Linked DNA regions of Azospirillum brasilense. The protein of the gene in region 1 binds, or shares a complex with, the protein of each later gene. Links are inferred from orthologs where the notes say so. Each region holds a gene or a part of one and is shown in the gene's direction. Other genes may lie near its edges.

Evidence for each region. Proteins that work in one complex are often made in the same cells at the same time.
Region 2: the proteins of tsaE (region 1) and tsaD are in contact, whole or in part, in a crystal structure (PDB 6N9A), measured with the Thermotoga maritima proteins. The link is inferred for Azospirillum brasilense from one-to-one orthologs. Residues at the interface, in WP_004082108.1 of Thermotoga maritima: Leu37, Gly38, Lys46, Lys57, Val59, Lys60, Ser61, Thr63, Phe64, Thr65, Leu66, Met67, Val69, Pro71, Tyr82, Arg83, Leu84, Asp86, Asp88, Phe89, Asp93, Ile128, Asp130, Glu131, Arg134; in WP_004082750.1 of Thermotoga maritima: Cys10, Asp11, Arg49, His50, Leu82, Gly84, Gly135, Gly136, Glu154, Thr155, Leu156, Asp157, Asp158, Ser159, Glu162, Asp165, Lys166, Arg169, Leu170, Tyr175, Lys213, Thr214, Leu217, Tyr218, Gln221, Arg222, Asn324.

What each region holds. Positions count from the first base shown.
Region 1 is NZ_CP032345.1:1,390,761-1,397,926, forward strand. What follows is about bases 1,911-4,607. They hold tsaE (tRNA (adenosine(37)-N6)-threonylcarbamoyltransferase complex ATPase subunit type 1 TsaE), read left to right. Parts: upstream 1,911-2,857; coding sequence 2,858-3,358; downstream 3,359-4,607. Other genes in these bases: D3869_RS06800 (NAD(P)/FAD-dependent oxidoreductase), read right to left, coding at 1,911-2,176; D3869_RS06805 (hypothetical protein), read left to right, coding at 2,388-2,825; D3869_RS06815 (aminoglycoside phosphotransferase family protein), read left to right, coding at 3,355-4,368; D3869_RS06820 (nucleotidyltransferase family protein), read left to right, coding at 4,371-4,607. Also shown: D3869_RS06790 (response regulator), read right to left, coding at 1-168; D3869_RS06795 (Spy/CpxP family protein refolding chaperone), read left to right, coding at 355-915; more of D3869_RS06800, read right to left, coding at 1,154-1,910; more of D3869_RS06820, read left to right, coding at 4,608-5,150; double-strand break repair protein AddB, read left to right, coding at 5,265-7,166. UniProt on the Escherichia coli protein: Required for the formation of a threonylcarbamoyl group on adenosine at position 37 (t(6)A37) in tRNAs that read codons beginning with adenine.
Region 2 is NZ_CP032345.1:1,884,545-1,888,955, forward strand. Bases 1,643-4,411 are described here. They hold tsaD (tRNA (adenosine(37)-N6)-threonylcarbamoyltransferase complex transferase subunit TsaD), read left to right. Parts: upstream 1,643-2,374; coding sequence 2,375-3,448; downstream 3,449-4,411. Other genes in these bases: D3869_RS09120 (class I SAM-dependent methyltransferase), read right to left, coding at 1,643-2,298; D3869_RS09130 (GNAT family N-acetyltransferase), read left to right, coding at 3,462-3,929; D3869_RS09135 (NAD(P)H-dependent glycerol-3-phosphate dehydrogenase), read left to right, coding at 4,013-4,411. Also shown: D3869_RS09110 (uroporphyrinogen-III synthase), read right to left, coding at 1-421; hemC (hydroxymethylbilane synthase), read right to left, coding at 434-1,360; more of D3869_RS09120, read right to left, coding at 1,462-1,642.

The sequences.
Region 1 (7,166 bases):
CAGGTCGAGCACGATCAGGTCCACGCGCGCGGTGTCCAGCGTGCGCATCATCTCCACCCCGTCCTTGGCCCCGGTCACGCGGAAGCCGTGCCGCGTCAGGAACTGCGACAGGAGGGTGCGGATTTCGCGGTCGTCGTCGACCACCAGCAGGTGAGGTGTGCGGTCCATGGAACGCATGATCCGACGCGCGGGCGCCGGGGTGAAGAAGAAATGTGTAACGCCACGTTACGGGGAGGCCGGCTGTTACACAGCGTTACCAATTCACGGAAGGCCGGACATCAACCGGATACGTTGCCGGCCCATCATCGGGGTCATCGGGAACGCAAGACCCCGTCGATAACAAGGAGCATCCCCATGAAACGCGCTATGATGACCACCGCCGCGCTGGTTCTCGGCCTCGGCCTCGCCGTGCCGGTCTTCGCCCAGCAGCAGCCGGGTCCCGGCGCCGGCCCTGGCCCCGGTCCGGACGGCGGCCGGCATTTCTCCCGGATGTGCGAGGATCAGGACGCCCGGCTGGCCGGCATGCTGGCCTACGCCGAGAAGAAGCTGAACATCACCGACCAGCAGCGCGCCGCCTGGACCAAGTTCGCCGACGCCGCGAAGGCGAGCCAGAAGCCCACCCAGGACCTCTGCGCCAAGTACAAGGACCAGCCGATGCCCGCCGCGGCGCCGGCCCGGCTTGAGCGGATGGAGGCCATGATGTCGGCCCGCCTCGCCCAGCTCCAGCAGGTGCGCCCGGCGGCGACCGACCTCTACGCCCAGCTCACCCCGGACCAGCAGAAGCAGGCCGACCGCTTCCTCGACCGCGCCGGTCACGGGATGATGGGCGCCGGCATGGGCGGTCCCGGCCCGCGCCATCACGGCCCCGGCCATGGCCCCGGCCCGGGTCCCGACAAGGGCCCCCGCGGCGGCTGATCTCCCTGCCTCCAGGGCTGTCGCATTCGGCCTCTATAACCCTCTCCCCCCTGGGGAGAGGGTGGCCCGGAGGGCCGGTGAGGGGGTTGTGCTTGGCGGCAGGTCCGGCAAAAGCACAACCCCCTCACCCTAACCCTCTCCCCGGAGGGGAGAGGGGACTTCAAATGTCACCCTGTCCTGCCTCCCGTCAGCCGTTGACGGAGCGGGCCGCCGGTTCCCCGGCGGCCCGTTTCCGTTCTTACTCGGCGCCGGGAACGCCCTTGGAGGTCGAATATTCGAAGTGCAGCGCCTCGCCCGGATGGACCAGCGGGTGGATGGCGTGGGCCGCCTGCGCCGCCTCGGAAAAGCCGCAGAGGATCAGCTTCAGCTTGCCGGGGTAGGTGGCGATGTCGCCGATGGCGTAGACGCCGGGGGCGCTGGTGGCGCAGCCGGGCAGGCTGACGCCGATGTGGCTGCGCTCCAGGTTCAGGCCCCACTCGGCGATCGGCCCCAGATTCATCGACAGGCCGAAGAAGGCGAGCAGCGCGTCGGCCGGCAGGTCCTTCTCCTCGCCGTCCAGCGTGGCGACGCGCACGGCGGAGAGCTGGCCGTTCTCGCCCACCAGACCGGAGAGCTGGTAGGGCACCACCATCTCAACCTTGCCCTCGCGGACCAGCGCGTCCATGCGGGCGACGCTTTCCGGGGCGGCGCGGAACTTGGGCCGACGGTGGACGACGTAGACCTTCTCCGCCACGTCGGCCAGCGACAGCGTCCAGTCCACGGCGGAATCGCCGCCGCCGGCGATCACCACGCGCTTGCCGGCGAAATCCTGCTTGCGGCGGACCATGTAGAAGACCGACGTGCCCTCATACTGCTCCAGCCCGTCCAGCGGCGGGCGGTTGGGGCCGAAGGCGCCGCAGCCGGCGGCGATGATCACCGCCTGGGTGTCGATGCGGGTGCCGATGCTGGTCTCCACCAGCCAGCGCCCTTCCTCCGTCCGGGTCAGCTTCTCGACCTGCTGGCCCAGATGATAGGTCGGGTTGAAGGGGGCGGCCTGCTCCGCCAGCCGGTCGATCAGGTCGGCGGCCTCGATGGCCGGGTGGGCCGGGATGTCGTAGATCGGCTTTTCCGGGTACAGCGCGGTGCACTGCCCGCCCACCATGTCCAGCGCGTCCACCACATGGCATCGCATCTTCAGCATGCCGCATTCGAACACGGCGAAGAGACCGACGGGGCCGGCGCCGACGATGACGACGTCGGTGCGATGGACGGTGTGCGACATGGGACGCGCTGCCTTGTGCAAACGGGGGGAACGATGACGCCTTCAATTGTCCGGTTTCGCGCGCCCGGTCAACCCCGCCCTGCACGGGGAGGGCGAACGGCGCGCGCAAAATGGGTGCAGTCCCGCCGATTTCCTTCGGGGCGCGCGGTCGCGGTGGGGTAGGATTTGCGCGTTTTCCCCGTGCCGGAGCGGCCGCAATGAAGGACTGGCGATGAAGGAGCTGCGCTGCCTCGTGTTCACCGACCAGGAGGTGGTGAAGGCCGTGCTCGACCGCCGCCGCCGGATGAAGGAGCCGCTGCCCAGCGGCACGGTCGGCAAGGTCACCTACCGCCCCGGCCAGCCCGGCGGCGGCGGGGTGGAGACGCTGATCCAGGTCACCGGGGACGAGGGCGACGACCGGACGATGACCCTGCACGAGTCCGAGGTCGCGGCGGCGCTGGTGTCCTACTGCATGGGGCGCAAGATCCCCCTGCCCGTCGAGTCCGACAAGATGCTGTACCTGATCAACGGCGCCCTGACGCTGATGATCACCATGAACTTCAAGAAGCCCCCGCGTCTGGTGGAGGGCCGCATCGAAGCGGCGGAGCCCGCGCCCGGTCCCTCCTCCTCCCCCGGCCCGGTGCCGCGCAAGGCCGCCTCGCGACGTTGATTGCCGCCGTTGATTTGACCGCATCCCGTGACATGATCCAGACCAATTCCACCCCGAACACGCGCGCCGTTGCGCTGCCGAGCGAGGAGGCGACCGCCGCGCTGGCCCGCCGCTTGGCCGCGGCGCTGGCGCCCGGCGACCTCGTGGCCCTGCGCGGCGACCTGGGCGCCGGCAAGTCCGCCCTGTGCCGCGCCCTGATCCGCGCCGTGACGGAGGAGGACGCCGAGGTGCCGTCCCCCACCTTCACGCTGGTCCAGACCTACGACACCGACATCGGTCCGGTCTGGCATTTCGACCTCTACCGCCTGTCCGGCCCCGACGAGGTGACCGAACTGGGCTGGGACGAGGCCCGCGCCGAGGCCGTCCTGCTGGTGGAATGGCCGGACCGGCTGGGGCCGCTGCTGCCCGCCGACCGCCTCGACGTCGCGATGAGCTTCGCCGGGCCGACCGAGCGCCGCGCCACCCTGACCGGCCACGGCGCCTGGGAATCGCGCTTGCACACCCTTGACCTCACCGGAATGGAGCGGCCGTGACCGACCGCGCGTCGCAGATCGCCGCCTTCCTCGCCCGCCACGGGCTGGAGGGCGCCAAACGCGAGCCGCTGGCCGGCGACGCCTCGGCACGCCGCTACGAGCGGCTGACGACTCCGGACGGCGGGACGCTGATCCTGGTCGACACCCCCGTCCCGGCGGAGGATCTGGTGCCCTTCATCGCCATCGGCGCCACCCTGGACCGGCTGGGCTTCTCCGTTCCCGCCATCCTGGCGGCGGAGGTCGAGGCGGGGCTGGCCATCCAGGAGGATTTCGGCGACGGCACCCTGACCCGCCTGCTGAACGCCGGGAAGGAGCCGCGCCCGCTCTACGAACTGGCGACCGACGTTCTGATCGAGCTGCACCGCCGCCTCCCGGTGGAGGAGGCGGCCCGCCTGAATCTGCCGCTCTACGACGCGGCCCTGTTCACGCAGCAGGTGGCGCTGTTCGCCGACGTCTACATGCCTGCGGCGACCGGAAAACCGCTGTCCGACAAGGCGCGGTCCGACTTCGACGCGGCGTGGAACGCGGTGGTGCCGGGAGCCTGCGCCGGGCCGCAGTCGCTGCTGCTGCGCGATTACCATGTGGACAACGTGATGCGGCTGCCCCGGCCCGGTCTGCGGGCGGCCGGGCTGATCGATTACCAGAGCGCCGGGCTCGGCCCCGTCGCCTACGATCTGGTGTCGCTGCTGGAGGACGCCCGCCGCGACCTGCCCGCCGGGCTGGAGGGCGTGCTGCTCGACCGCTACCGGGCGGCCTTCCCGGATCGGGACTGGGACGCCTTCCGCCGCTCCTACGCGGTGCTGGGCGCGATCCGGCACACCCGCATCGTCGCCATCTTCGTGCGTCTGGCGTTGCAGCGCCGACGCGGCTATCTCCTTCACCTGCCGCGCGTCTGGCGGCTTCTGGAAGGCCAGCTCGCCAAGCCCGAACTGGCCCCGGTCGCCGACTGGTTTGCCCGTCATCTGCCGCCGGGTACCCGCGCGGAGCTTGTCGTTCCGGAGCCGGATTGATTATGTCGCCTGTCTCGAAGAAGACCCGTACCAAGACGTCGCCTGTGACCACCGTTCCCGCCAAGGCCATGGTGATGGCCGCCGGGCTGGGCCTGCGGATGCGCCCGCTGACCCTGGAGCGCCCGAAGCCCCTGATTCCGGTGATGGGCAAGCCGATGCTCGACCACGCGCTCGACCGGCTGGAAGAGGCCGGCGTGACCGCCGCCGTGGTGAACAGCCATTACAAGGGCGAAATGATCGCCGCCCATCTGGCGGGACGGACCAGCCCGGCCATCACCCTGTCGCCGGAGGACACGCTGCTGGAAACCGGCGGCGGCGTGAAGAAGGCGCTGCCGCTGCTCGGTACCGACCCGGTCTATGTGGTCAACGCCGACATCCTGTGGCTCGACGGCCCCTCCCCCACGCTGGCGCGGCTGGCCCGCCACTGGAACCCGGACGAGATGGACGCGCTCCTCCTGCTGATGGCGACCACCAAGGCGGTGGGCTACGAGGGGCGCGGCGATTACCACATGGACCCGCTGGGCCGGCTGACCCGGCGCGGCGAGATGGAGATCGCCCCCTTCGTCTACGCCGGCGTCCAGATCGTGAAGCCGGAGCTGTTCGGGCAGGACACCCCCGACGGCGCCTTCTCCACCAACCGCGTCTGGGACCGCGCGCAGGAGGCCGGGCGCCTCTTCGGCCTCGCCCATGACGGGCTGTGGTTCCACATCGGCACCCCCGACGCTCTGGCCGAGACGGAGGAGATGCTGTCGATGAGCGACGTGTCGGTGGTCACCACCTGACCGGCCACCCGGCCGGCCCTTTGTGAGAATTTTTGTATTCCTTGACGCTTTGTGGTCTCATTGCCCCACATCTAGTATCCTCGAGCGTCTGACGATACAGCTTCCGGGGCAGGCATGAGCGGCAGGGCTGAGCCCAAGGTCTATTCGATTCCCACCGGCGTGTCCTTCGTGGACCAGCTCGCCGCGGGCATCCTGGACCGTGTGGGGAACGACCCGCTGGCGCTGGCCGGGGTGACCGTCCTGCTGCCGACGCGCCGCTCCTGCCGCTCGCTGCGCGAGGCCTTCCTGCGCCGCTCCGGCGGGCAGCCGATGCTGCTGCCGCGGATGAGCCCGCTGGGCGAGCTGGACGCCGCCTCCCTCAGCCTGACCTCGGCGGAGGAGCTGCCCGGCGTGCCGCTGGAGCTGCCGGACCCGATCAGCGGGCTGAAGCGCCAGATGATGCTGGCCCGGCTGATCTTCCAGGCGACCGGCGTGTCGGCCACCACCGCGCAGGCGGTGCGGCTGGGCGCCGACCTGGGGCGGCTGATCGACGCGGTGTGGACGGAAAACGTCGCCTTCGACCGGCTGGCCTCGCTGGTGCCGGAGGATTACGCCCAGCACTGGCAGGTGACGCTGGAGTTCCTGAAGATCGTCACGGAGCACTGGCCGGCCATCCTCGGCGCCAGCGCCCTGACCGATCCCGCGCAGCGCCGCAACCTCGTGCTTCAGACCCAGGCCGCGCTCTGGCGGGCGGAGCCGCCGCAGGGGCTGGTCATCGCCGCCGGTTCCACCGGCTCCATCCCGGCCTCCGCCGACCTGCTGGCGGTGGTCGCCGCCCTGCCGCAGGGCGCCGTCGTTCTGCCCGGCCTGGACCTGGAGGCCGACGAGGCGAGCTGGGACGCCATCCGCGCCGACGAGGCGCACCCGCAACACGGCCTCGCCCATCTGCTCGACCGGCTGTCGGTTGGCCGCGCCGCCGTCCGCCGCTGGAACGACGCGGAGGAGCCGCGGGCCGCCCGCGCCCGCCTGCTCGCCGAGGCCATGCGCCCCGCCGCCACCACGGAAAGCTGGCGGGAGCTGGACGGGCTGGACGCCGCGGCCCTGGACGGGCTGACCCGCATCGACGCGCCGACCGCGGAGGAGGAGGCGTCGGTCATCGCCCTTCTGCTGCGCCACGCGCTGGAGACGCCGGGCAAGACGGCGGCGCTGGTCTCGCCCGACCGCAACCTCGCGCGCCGGGTCGCCATGGCGCTGACCCGCTGGGGCATCGCGGTCAACGACTCGGCGGGCCAGCCACTGGTCCACACCGCGGTCGGCACCTATCTGCGGCTGACCGCCGAACTGGCCGCCAGCCGCGCCCACCCGCTGGCCCTGCTGGCGCTCGCCAAGCACCCGCTGGCCGCTGGCGGGCACGATCCGGCGGAGTTCCGCCGCTCCGCCCGCGCGCTGGAGCGCACCGTGCTGCGCGGCCCCCGCCCGGCGGAGGGCTTCGCCGGGCTGATCGCCGCGCTGAAGGCCGCCGACCGCTTCGACCACCCGGACCAGCAGGCTGCCCTGCTCGGCTGGCTGGAGAACCTGGAAACGCTCGCCGCCCCCTTCATGGAAGCGCTGTTCAGCGAGGCCCCGCTCAGCGACCTCGTCCGCGCGCACGTCGCCTTCGCGGAGGCGCTGGCCTCGCGCACCGACGCGCCGGGGTCGGAATTCCTCTGGCGGCAGGACGACGGCGAGGAGGCGGCGACCTTCGTCCATGAGCTGCTGGAGGCGGCGGACGGTTTCCCCGCCGTTCCCGGCAAGGACTATCCGGCGCTGCTCGACGCGCTGATGGCGATGCGTCCGGTGCGCCCGCGCTTCGGCCTGCACCCGCGCCTCTACATCCTCGGCCCCATGGAGGCGCGCCTCCAGCATTTCGATCTGCTGATCCTCGGCGGGCTGAACGAGGGGACCTGGCCGCCCGACCCCGACGCCGATCCCTGGATGTCGCGCCCGATGCGCCGCGACTTCGGCCTGCCCAGCCCGGAACGCATGGTCGGCCTGTCC
Region 2 (4,411 bases), 490 kb from region 1 along the record:
AAAATCCGGCCTCCCCCAGCAGCGCCGACAGGTCGCCGGCCAGCTTGGTTCCTGCGACATGAAGTAGCGGACCCGCCGCTGCGGTGCAGCGTCGGCGCACCAGATCGGCCAGCGCGTACACGTCGCCGGACGCGCTTTCGACCTGCGTGAAACCGGCCGCGCGGGCGGCGGTCGCGGTGGCGTCGCCGACCGCATAGACCGGACGGTCAAGCCGGCTTGTACGTCTGGTGTAGCCCCGTACGCCGTTTGCGCTGGTGAAGAGAAGGGCCTGTACGTTTCCGACGTCCGGCTCCGGCCCGTCCAGCCAGCGGATCTCCAGCATCGGCTCCGCCGACACGGCGAATCCCAGCGCGCGCAGACGGGCCGCCAGCGGCTCGGAATCCTCCGCCGGACGGGTAACCAGAAGGTGGGGGGCCGCCATCGCCGGCCGCCGTCAGCTCTTGAAGAAGTCGGGCGGCAGGACCGCCTTGATCTCCGCCCCGGCGTCGGCGCCGATGGCGGCGGCATCGCTTGCGTTGCCGCTGCGCTCCGCCCGGAAGACCTGCCGGCCGTCGTTGGACAGCACCTTGGCCTTCAGGTGCAGCCGGTCGCCGTCCAGCGTGGCCAGTCCGGCGATGGGGGTGCGGCAGGAGCCGTCGAGCATGGCGAGGAGCGCGCGCTCCGCCGTCACGCGGGCCGTGGTGGCGGCGCAGTTCAGCGGGGCGAGCAGGGCGCGGGTGGCGTCGTCGGCGCTGCGGATTTCGATGCCGATGGCGCCCTGGGCGACGGCGGGCAGCATCTCCTCATGCTCCAGCACGGCGGTGATGCGGTCGGTCAGGCCGAGCCGGCGCAGCCCGGCGAGCGCCAGCAGGGTGGCGTCGACCTCCCCGGCCTCCAGCTTGGCGAGGCGGCTCTGCACGTTGCCTCGGAAGGGGACGACCGTCAGGTCGGGCCGCCGCTCCAGGATCTGGGCCTGACGGCGCAGGCCGGCGGTGCCGACGACGGAGCCGGCGGGCAGCGTGTCCACCGTGTGGCCGCCGCGCGAGAAGAAGGCGTCGCGCGTGTCCTCGCGCGGCAGGAGCGTGGAGATCTCCAGCCCGTCCGGCATCCAGGTCGGCACGTCCTTCATCGAATGGACGGCGAGGTCGGCGCGGCCGTCGAGCAGCGCGTCCTCCAGTTCCTTGGTGAACAGGCCCTTGCCGCCGGCCTCGGCCAGCGTGCGGTCCAGGATGCGGTCGCCGGTCGTCTTGAAGACGACGATCTCGATGGCGCCGGGGGCGGCCAGATGCGGGTGCGCCGCGATCAGCCGGTCGCGGGTCTCGTGGGCCTGCGCCAGCGCCAGCGGGCTGCCGCGCGTGCCGATGCGGAGCGGTTGGGTCATGGGGGCAGTGTTCTAGGCGATCCGCCGCGGTTTGCAAGCCCTGGTGACGGGCCTGCTACTCTTTGGTGAAAGACTTTGCCGCGCATCTCACGGCGCGCATCTCATTGCGCGCGCCGCGCCGTGACCACCATGCGGCGGCTGTCCACCGTCCAGGGCGCGTCCTCGAAATCGCCGGCCAGCCGCTCCACGGCGAATCCGGCGGCTTCCAGCATCAGCTCCAGCTCGTAGCGGAAGATCATCCGCCAGGTGAAGCCGTACTCGGTCACCGCGATCTTGCCGTCCGCCAGCAGCTCGTCGTACCAGCCGTGGATGCGCTGGCACTGCCGCTCGTCCAGGCGGGTGGCCAGGCTGTTGCGGATGTAGCGGTTGCCGCTGTGCGGGTTGCGCCGCGGTTCCGACGGGCTGGGCTTCGTCTCGGCGTCCATCGGCATGGTCAGCGGGTTCATCACGTCCAGCGCCAGCGCGCCGCCCGGCGCCAGATGGGCGGCGGCGGCGGCCAGCGTGCGGCGCTCCGCCGTCAGGTCGGGAATGAGCATCAGCACGTTGAAGGGGATGACCGCCAGCCGGAAATCCCGCACCGGCAGGTCGAGCGCCGCGGCGTCCTGCCGCACCATGTGGACGCGGTCCCGCACCTCCGGCGCCTCGCGCGCCAGCTTGGCGCGGAGCTGGTCGAGCATGGCGGCGGAGACGTCCACCGCCCACACCGTGTGCCCGGCGCGGGCCAGCGGGATGGTCAGACGGCCGGTGCCGCAGCCGATCTCCAGAACCGGGCCGCCGGTCGCCGCCGCGCGCTCCTTGTAGAAGGGCACGTCGCCGAGGATGCCGAGCCGGGCCAGCGTCGCCGCGTGCTCGGCCCGCGCCTCGCCGATCTCCAGCGACGGGTAATCGCCGTCGTAATAGACGATGCTGGCGTCGTCGTCGGGGACGTCCTTGTTCATGGAAAGGGAAAACCCTGAAGAATCCGGGCCAAGACCCTATACCAGAGCGGTGGAGACGGCTAGTTTGACGGCCATCATGATCGTTCTTGGAATCGAAACGAGCTGCGACGAGACGGCGGCGGCCATCGTGACCGACGCGCGGGAGATCCGCGCCGACGTGGTGCTCTCGCAGCTGGACGACCACACGCCCTACGGCGGGGTGGTGCCGGAGATCGCCGCGCGCGCCCATCTGGAGCATCTGGACGGGCTGATCCGCCGCGCCATGGCGGAGTCCAAGCTGGGCTTCGCCGACATCGACGCCGTGGCGGCGACCGGCGGGCCGGGGCTGATCGGCGGGGTGATCGTCGGGGTGATGACCGCCAAGGCCATCGCCGCGGCGCGCGGTCTGCCCTTCGTCGCGGTGAACCATCTGGAAGGCCACGCGCTGACCGCCCGGCTGACCGACGACGTGCCCTTCCCCTACCTGCTGCTGCTGGTGTCCGGCGGGCATTGCCAGCTCCTGGTGGTCGAGGGGGTGGGGCAATACCGGCGGCTCGGCACCACCATCGACGACGCGGTGGGCGAGGCGTTCGACAAGACGGCCAAGCTGCTCGGCCTCGGCTATCCCGGCGGGCCGCTTCTGGAGAAGGCGGCGGCGCTGGCGACGAATCCGGGCCGCTTCGACCTGCCGCGCCCGATGGTCGGGCGCCCCGGCTGCGACTTCTCCTTCTCCGGCCTGAAGACCGCGGTGCGGCGCCATGTCGAGGAGCTGGGGACGCCCCTGTCGCCGGAAGACCGGGCCGATCTGGCCGCCGCCTTCCAGACCACGGTGGCCGAGGTGATGGCCGACCGCTGCGCCCGCGCCATGCGCCGGTTCAAGGAGATGCACCCGCAGGGCGGCGCCCTGGTGGTGGCCGGCGGCGTGGCGGCCAACAAGACGCTGCGCGCCCGCCTGCAGACGCTGGCCGACCGCGAGGGCATGCCCTTTGTGGCGCCGCCGCTGCGGCTGTGCACCGACAACGCGGCGATGATCGCCTGGGCGGGGATCGAGCGCTTGCGGCTGGGCCAGACCGACCCGCTGGACTTCGCGCCGCGCCCGCGCTGGCCGCTCGATCCCACCGCGAAGCCGGCCATCGGCAAGGCCGGGGTCGGCTCCGGCGTGAAGGCGTGAGGATGATGCCGTCGTGACCCTGACCTTCCGCACCGCCGGGCGCGACGACGTGCCGGAGATCGTCCGGCTGACCGCCGACGACGCCCTGTCCACCGGCGGCGACGTCTACAGCGAGCCGCTCGACCCGCTCTACTGGGACGCCTTCGACCGCATGGCGGCCCAGCCGGGCAATTCCATCGTGCTGGCGGAGTTGGAGGGGCGGATCGTCGGCTGCTTCCAGTTCACCGTCACCCACGGGCTGGCCCGCCGTGGCGCGGCGCGGGCGACGGTGGAGGCGGTGAAGGTGGACGGCGCGCTGCGCGGCCAGGGAATCGGCAGCGCCATGATGCGGCACGCCATCGCGCTGGCCCGCGCCGAAGGCTGCGTGATGGTGCAGCTGACCAGCCAGACCCGGCGCACCGACGCCCACCGTTTCTACGAGCGGCTGGGCTTCCGGGCGAGCCATGTCGGGATGAAGCTTCTGCTGACGCCGGAGGCGTGACCGTCCGGGTTGCGGACGGAGAGCGCTCCGCCTAAACAGGCGGGCAAAACCTTCAGGATACATCTTAAAATCGGGGGGCATCCATGGCGGCAACGGACTTCCGGCGCATCGGCGTGATCGGCGGCGGGGCCTGGGGCACGGCGCTGGCCTTGGCCGCCCTGCGCGCCGGGCGGGAGGCCCTGCTGTGGGCGCGCGAGCCGGCGGTGGTCGAATCGGTCAACGCCGCGCGGGAGAACCGCGACTATCTGCCGGGGGTGGCCTTGCCCGCCGCGCTGCGCGCGACCGGCGATCTGGGCGAGGCCGCCGCCTGCGACGCCATCCTGCTCGTCACGCCGGCCCAGCATCTGCGCAGCGCCTGCGCCGGCCTCGCCGCCCATCTGCAACCGGGCACCCCGCTGGTCATCTGCGCCAAGGGGATCGAGCTGGACAGCCACGCCCTGATGAGCGAGGCGGCCGCCGCCGCGCTGCCGGCGGGGACGCCG